DNA from 2 places in the Neobacillus sp. SM06 genome. Region 1 is predicted to be linked to the other one. Evidence: riboswitches for the same ligand, from Rfam matches in the RefSeq annotation. Region 1 holds a riboswitch; the other holds the start of a gene.

Region 1 (4,194 bases):
GTGATAGCTTGAAAAGAGGATGCAAGAATTTTTCCTAAAAAGGACAATGGCTTTAATGTTTTGGGATTCATGTATTCCAGTGCAAAAATGCCAATTGTTCCTGCAATGATTAACACAGCTGTCGTCAGCAGTACTACTTTCGTATGCAGCGATAATTTCCGCACTTGCCTGTACTCAAATAATTCGTTCAAAACAATAAACCCAATTCCGCCAAGAACAATCAATGCATCAACTGTTAAGTTAACGACCGGGTCTTGAACATAACCTGTTAAACTGCGAAAGTCACCCATAATATCAAAACCGGCATTGTTAAAAAGTGAGATTGAGTGGAAAATGCCAAAATAGATTGCTTTTCCAATGGGCATATCAAAAGAAAAACGAATAGAAAGCAACATGGCTCCAGTAAGTTCAATAACCGCAGTAAAAATTAGAATCCGTCTTGCTAATCGAACCACGCCTTCCATGGACAAATTATTCAATGACTCTTGCAGCAGGATTCTTTCTTTTAAGGAAATTCTTTTTCCCAAAAGGAAAGCAAACAAAGTGGCAAATGTCATAAATCCAAGTCCGCCTATTTGAATCATCGATAAAATAACCACTTGGCCGAAGATGGTAAACGTTGATCCAGTATCGACAACAACGAGCCCTGTAACACAAGTGGCAGAGGTTGCTGTAAAAAGCGCATTTAAAAATGATAAGCCTTTGCCATCTACTGTCGATATCGGCAAAGTTAACAAGGTTGCACCTATAAGAATAATCGCACCAAATCCCAAAACGAGTATTTTAGGAGGGTCAAAATAAAATTTTTTCCTCACTATTTTTCCTCCCAGCAATTTTCATTTACCCTATACATTTACATCAAATAACGAAAATAAACATAAACCGTTGAAATTAAAATGGAAACAATCATGATTGGAAAACCGATCACCAAAAATCGCATAAATGAAATATGATGGCCATTCTTTGAAGCAATCCCAGCAACAACTAGATTGGCGCTGGCGCCGATTAATGTGCCATTCCCGCCCAAGCACGCACCAAGGGACAAACTCCACCAAAGCGGATCCAAATTCGTAATTCCTAGAGTCCCCATTTCTTTTATGAGCGGTATCATTGTAGCGACAAATGGAATATTGTCGACAAAAGCAGAAATGAGCGCGCTCATCCACAGTACAAGAAAAGTGGTCGATTTTAATTCTCCACCTGTTAAGGACATCGCTTTTTTCGCCAGCGCCCCAATTAAACCGGTTTCGACGAGTCCCCCTACAATCACAAACAATCCAATAAAAAAGAAAAGGGTCGTCCATTCTATTTTTTCCAAGGCAACTGCCAAATATTTGTCACCGGTGACAAGGAGTAATAAAAATGCGCCAATTAACGCAATGGTCGCCGTTTCCAGATGGGTAAACTGGTGGCTAAAAAATCCGACCAACGTTAGAAAAATAATGAGCAAACTTTTTTTCAGCAAAACCGGATCCTTTAATTCTTTGTGGGCATCTTTTTTTAGTAGCTCTTCTTTGTACTTCATTGTTGTACGCAGCTGTTTGCGATAAAAAACAACTAAAAGAGCGATCGTGACAATCAAGATCAATAGATTAATGAGCGTTAAATTCTTGATAAACGCATTAAATGTTAGTCCCTTTACCGCACTGCCGATCATAATATTAGGCGGATCGCCAATCATAGTCGCCGTTCCACCAATATTTGACGCAAATACTTCCGATAACAAATACGGAATCGGACCTACTTTCAGTTGGTTTGTAATGCTTAATGTCACCGGGACAACAAGTAAAACCGTTGTTACATTGTCTAAAAAGGCGGAAGCAATAGCTGTAAAAACACTTAATGCCACTAAAATTTTAATTGGATCCCCCTTCACTTTTTGTGCTGACCAGATGGCGATATACTCAAAAACGCCAGTTTGAGCGGTTATTCCAACGATCACCATCATTCCGACAAGCAAGCCAATTGTATTGAAATCAATATAGTGAATGGCTGCTTTTTGATCAAGAATTCCTAGTGCAACCATTAGCAAGCCACCGAGCATCGCAATCGTCGTTCGATGAATTTGTTCTGAAATGATCATGGCATAAGTAAATAGAAAAATGACTAAAGCAATTAGTTCCTGTGTTCCCATTCATTTCACTCCTGTTTCTAAATCTTGCTGTTCTAGGAAGTTGTATTCTTTCCATCCATAAAGCAAAAAAACACTAGGGAACCCCTTAGTGTCTAAAACTAAGAAAACCATTTCCCTGCGCTTACGAGGTTAGCTGACGGACTCGGATTCTCAACAAACCCTACCTTAAAAAGGATTCGCCCCAAACCGGCTAAAAATTAGCCAATGTGGTTCCCCCGCTCAAATTTGATTCAGCGATCATTTCATATGTACAAGGAAAAATATACTACTCCAATGAACGAATGTAAACAATCCCTTCACACATTAAAGCCTTATTTATTGAAAAAATTTTTTCCGCTCTACCTATATGATTTATACAAAGACTGTGTTGACCAAAATTTTAATAGCGCCGAATGTAAATAGCGGCAATGTGTACAAATTTGTATCATACTTCACATCTTTCCATTTGGTTTTCTCTTTATAATAAAATCACCTTCAAGCATTGGATGATCCCTTTTTGATTGGGCAATCTACGATTAATCGGGTTAAAAGGAGGATTTTCATGAATCAAGGAACAAAACAATTAGTCATTCAAACATCGAGTCTAATTGCAGGATTTATGGTTTGGGTGCTTCTGTCTTCATTAATGCCTTTTATAAAATCGGATATCCAGTTAACATCTCCCCAGCAAGCTTGGGTGACAGCAGTTCCAGTCATTCTCGGTTCCATTCTTCGAGTGCCAATCGGGTACTGGACTAACCGCTTTGGGGCGCGTACATTATTTACAATCAGCTTTTTAGTTATGCTTGCCCCCATTTTTATCATTAGCTTCGCCAACACTTTACTTTTGCTATTGCTAGGGGGATTTCTTCTGGGTGTCGGCGGTGCAATCTTTTCGGTCGGGGTAACTTCCTTGCCTAAATACTACCCGAAAGAAAGGCATGGTTTCATTAATGGCATTTACGGTGCCGGAAATATCGGTACAGCTGTAACCTCGTTTGCCGCACCTGTTATCGCAAATGCTTTCGGATGGAGATCAACGATTAAAATTTTTCTTGTTCTTGTTCTTGTTTTTGCTCTTATAAATTTTCTTTTCGGAGACCGGCATGAGAAAAAAGTCAATAATCCATTAACAGAGCAAATAAAAGAGGTATACAAAAATCCAAAACTGTGGTTTTTAAGCTTGTTTTACTTCATTACTTTTGGAGCATTTGTTGCATTCACGATTTATCTGCCGTCTTTCTTGGTGAATCATTTTGAATTGTCAAAAGTCGATGCCGGGCTGCGGACTGCGGGATTTATCGTTGTCGCGACACTATTCCGTCCAGTCGGGGGCTGGCTTGGGGACAAAATTAACCCTTTTCTTATATTAATAGGCGTCTTTTTTGGGCTGACTTTTGCAGGATTTTTGTTATCCTTTACACCTTCCCTGCCCATTTATTCGTTCGGCAGCCTGCTCGTTTCTTTTTGTGCAGGAATCGGCAATGGGGCGATTTTTAAATTGGTACCTTTTTATTTTACGAAACAAGCAGGAATTGTTAACGGAATCGTTGCTGCAATGGGAGGGTTGGGCGGATTCTTCCCGCCATTGATTCTGACCATCCTATTTAATTTAACTGGTCATTATGCGATAGGGTTTATGTCATTGTCAGAGTTTTCCCTCGCAAGTTTAATTTTGGTTGTATGGCTGTTTTATCAGGAAAAGCTTGAAATCTCAGCAAAAATTATTAAATCAACCACAGAAGGAATTATCGTCACAGATGCTAACGGTGTCATTCAAATGGTCAATCCTGCATTTTCTAAAATTACCGGCTACTCGCAGGATGAGGTTGTAGGAAAAACGCCAAGCGTTCTTCAGTCAGGTGAGCATACTAATGAGTTTTATCACAAAATGTGGGAAAATTTACGAAGCAATGGCTCATGGCAAGGACCAATTTGGAATAAGCGAAAAAATCAAGACGTTTATTTAGAATGGTTAACCATTTCCGCTATTAAAAATGATGCAGGCGAAACTAAAAATTTTGTGGGTATGTTTAATGAGTTAAAACAAGACGTAGTAAAGGATTTAAAACCATCTGCAA
Region 2 (4,194 bases), on a different contig from region 1:
CAATGAATTCTTGGAGTGGGATCAAAAGCAAATCCAAACTTTTATACAAGGCTGTTTAGAAACAGCTCAAAAAGAAGGGGTTGTCAGAGTGTATTTTGGCTAATCTTTTTAAAATCTTTTACTGAAACCTCGATACTGAATGATTAACAAATCCCGCTGCAGAGACTCCTCCAAGAATAAAACCATTCAGAGTACTTCCCGTTTTTTATAAAAATGCACTGACAAACCACATACGGCTTGTGGGGAGCAGTATACAGAAGAGTAATAGCTGCCTCTCCCTGGCCGCATTAAATCTGTTAAAATAGAATGATAAACGCAAGTTATCATTGAATCGGAGGCTTATTTGAAAATGGCCAGAAATACCGACCATTTTCCAGAATGCTGTAAAATAGATCTTGATTCAAAAAACTTCGAGTTTTGTCAATATGATGATTATCATCGACTAGGGATGTACAAGATTGAATCAAAAGGGAAAAAGCGGAATCCTTTGAAAAGATCCGCTTCACCGGATTTCCATTTTTTAATACTATCTATCATAAAAAGGAGAGGGAAAATACTGTCCTGTCTGATAAGGAACTGACCTCAACCAAGGAATATAACTAACCGGGTTCACGGTGATCGCATATTTGAACATATTGTTCATTGTGGAGTCCATACCCATAAAAGACATTGACATCACCATATACATTGCTTTTATTGTGTTAAATTGACTAAATTCTGTTACATAGACAATACGGTTCGCCATTTCACCGATTTGTCCTTCAGTCCATAAAATTCGATCTGCCATAAAGCCAATTTGATTCTCTGTATATAATACACCATTTAAAGCTTGAGTAAATGTGTCTGCCCCCATTTGCCCAACATATACAATTGCATTGCTTGTAGCCACTGCATTTCACCTCCCGATAGTTAGGATACGTATGGGCAATATAAAAGGTGAGGAAAACCTAGGCGTGACCTCAGCGGTAAGAACCCCTTTGTTACCAATTTATTGACTCGTGTTTGACCGTACTTTTGGCCAATGCCTTTTTGGCTCTTCCTTCTATGTACACCAGATCTTCGCTTAACTGGGAATAAGCTCTTATGTACTGACCATTTTGTAACCTCATCCATTCACAACAATTCCATCTTCGTATGCTACCTTCAGCAAAATCGAGACATATAGCCGGAAAGCTGTAACATTAAACCATCATTCATCATTGGAAAATCCTTCGTTAATTTTACCAAGCCGGACATTGAATCAACTCCTATTCGTTTTCTCTCTTTTTATATATGGAACTACTGCATAAAAGGAAAGGGTCATTAAAAAGCTTTTCGACGCAGGTGATCACCCGGACTTTGGATTTAGTTGGGATAAGAAAGGATCACTTCAAAATTTGGTATTTTTTAATGGTTTTGGGCATTTTAAAAGGGAATAGAAAAGAAGAATGAGGTGAAATCGTTTATGGTATCGAAGAGGCATTTTCTGTTTAATCTGTCAATTATTATGATTCCTTGGTTATCGTTAATCTTTATGGGAAAGCGTAGTCTAAAGCGTTATTCTGTTGCAGGCGTTTTTATTGTTGTTTTTGAGATCCTAAATCATCTGTATGGCCATAAGAGAAAGTGGTGGAAATTTTACGATCGGCGAAAATCATTTCTAAAGGATGAGCTCCCCTTTAGTATTGGTCCATATATGCCGGTTTCGATGTGGCTGCTTAAATCTTCTTACGGAAACTTCAAAAAATTTGTCTTGCTCAATGTTATTTCAGATGGGTTCTTTGCCTTTCTTTTGATTGATATTCTTAAAAAATTAAAAATTGTCGCTCTCAATCGGTTAAATCATTTTCAGTTTTTTATCTACCTGCACTACAAAGCGTATTTATTATATGGCGTACAGTATTTATACGAAAAAACAAAAAGAATTAGGGAGCAAACGCTTTGAAATTGTAAAAAATAGTGTAAGGAAGAGCAGGATCAAGTTTTTTTGAAGTGAAAACGTTTTATTCGACCCCATTCAATTCATTCGTTTGTTTTTGCGTTATTTTTATCCTTTACAAGATGGTTTCTTCGGAGTAATATCATGCTCAAAGGAAGCAATTTCATATTCGCCTAATCCTGAAAGGGAACGGAGGAACCACTTTTTTGGGGTTAATTCTACTAATTCGTAGAAGGGATGTAAACTCTTTCGCCATCCTAACCCGTCAGCTAACTTCGTCGGCTAAAAGCGAAGGAGGTCAGAAGACCACCTTTTGAAAGGTGCTTTTTTTGTGTATTTTTTTACAAAAAAAGACATTTTTCATTTTGTGTGGCCTTTTTTTATTGTCAAAATTTTAAAAGGATGTCTGCTAAAGGGAAGGGGTCATTAGTGAATTAACGAAAACAAAAAATGTTGTACTCAGTTAAGATGGATTATTTGGCAAACTTATATTTATTTAATGCCAAGAATATGGGGATACATTAGGAAAGGTGAACGATCATGACATTTAAACGGTTACTATTTGGCCGTCCGTTGAAATCCGAAGAAGCAGAAGGTGAAAAAATGCCGATATGGAAGGCTCTACCGATTCTATCATCGGATGCTCTTTCATCAGTCGCTTATGGAACGGAAATGATTTTGCTTGAACTTGCAACAGTTGGAGCCTTTGCATTCTCTTTTTCCTTGCCGATTGCAGCTGCTATTATTTTGCTAATTACGATTCTCATTATTAGTTATCGGCAAGTGATCGATGCATATCCCCAGGGCGGGGGAGCCTATATGGTTGCAAAAGAAAACTTAGGGGTGATGTGGGGTCGTTTGGCAGGCGTATCGTTGTTGATCGACTACACCTTAACGGTTGCTGTTTCGGTCTCTGCGGGTGTACTTGCGATTACGTCAGCTTTTCCGGCTTTAGCCCAATGGATTGTTCCGATCGGACTTCTTTTTACTTGGTTTATGGTCTGGATGAATCTTCGCGGGACATCGGAATCGGGAAACGTATTTGCCTTGCCTACGTATTTATTTATTTTTTGTATGATTGCTCTGGTTGGAAAAGGCTTATTTGATTGGGCAACGGGTGCAGGATCGGCAGCCTACCGCGTTTCCATTCCTACTGAAATCCCAGCCAGCTTGACGTGGTTTGTTTTGTTAAAGGCCTTCTCATCAGGATGTTCAGCAGTCACCGGGATTGAAGCAATTTCCAATGCTGTACCGCATTTTCGAAATCCGGCTCAGAGAAATGCTAAAAGGACAATGCTCACATTAGGTGCGTTACTGGCAGTAATTTTTGGCGGCGTGACCATTCTTTCGCAAGCTTATTCGATTCAACCGGATCCAACAGGGACGAAGACTGTTTTATCAATGGTTGCAGCGGATGCTTTTGGCAGGGGAGTATTTTTCTATATCATTCAGTTTGCCACTATGCTGATTTTAATATTGGCGGCGAATACAAGTTTTAATGGATTTCCTATTCTGGCATCGATTATGGCACAAGATAAGAATATGCCGAGGATGTTCAGTAATCGAGGGGAAAGGTTGGCTTTTAACTATGGAATCATTACACTCGGTGTATTATCGAGTATCTTATTAATTGTATTTCGTGGCAGAACGGAAGCGTTGATTCCTTTATATGCGATCGGCGTGTTCTTGTCTTTTACGATGGCGCAAATAGGGTTGGTTTTAAAATGGAGCAGAGAAAAGTCTCAAAAATGGAAACGGAAAGCTTTCATTAATGGAGTGGGAGCAGTTGTCACATTCTTCGTTGTCATCATTTTTAGTATAACTAAATTTCAAGAAGGGGCCTGGATCGTCATTATCATCACCCCGCTCTTATTGTTGTTGATCACTCAAATTAACCATCATTATCAAAATGTGGCGAAGCAACTGAAAGTCGATTTAACAGCGCCAATTGAGACAGCGGATACCGTAATCATCATTCCCGTGGCAGGTATTCATAAAGTGGTAGTATCAACCATTGCCTTTGCAAAATCCCTTACTCCGAATGTTGTAGCGTTTTATGTGGCTTTTTCTCCAGAAGATGCGAAAAAAATGGAGGAAAAATGGGAAAAGTGGAATCCAGGAGTGCGCTTGGTAGTCGTCGTTTCGCGTTACCGTACTGTTATTAAGCCGTTAATTGAATTTATCGGACGCGCTGAAAATCGGTATGGTAAAAAAATGAAAATCACTGTGCTCTTACCTGAGTTTATAACACGAAAATGGTGGCATCGCCTTTTACA

The links. A riboswitch is a leader RNA that binds a small molecule or an ion and turns the genes downstream of it on or off. The one in region 1 is predicted to bind cyclic di-AMP.
Region 2: linked by a shared signal. The riboswitch ahead of ACQYAD_RS01480 (APC family permease) and the one ahead of ACQYAD_RS10970 (SLC13 family permease) in region 1 are both predicted to bind cyclic di-AMP.

Annotation. Positions count from the first base shown of each region.
Region 1 is NZ_JBNWEO010000015.1:277,540-281,733, reverse strand. It holds gene ACQYAD_RS10975 (TrkH family potassium uptake protein) at 1-815, opposite strand, end outside; gene ACQYAD_RS10970 (SLC13 family permease) at 854-2,134, opposite strand; cyclic di-AMP (ydaO/yuaA leader) riboswitch at 2,238-2,380, opposite strand; gene ACQYAD_RS10965 (nitrate/nitrite transporter) at 2,676-4,194, shown strand, end outside.
Region 2 is NZ_JBNWEO010000007.1:69,293-73,486, reverse strand. It holds gene ACQYAD_RS01495 (hypothetical protein) at 1-103, shown strand, start outside; gene ACQYAD_RS01490 (hypothetical protein) at 527-889, opposite strand; gene ACQYAD_RS01485 (hypothetical protein) at 1,445-1,924, shown strand; cyclic di-AMP (ydaO/yuaA leader) riboswitch at 2,079-2,217, shown strand; gene ACQYAD_RS01480 (APC family permease) at 2,459-4,194, shown strand, end outside.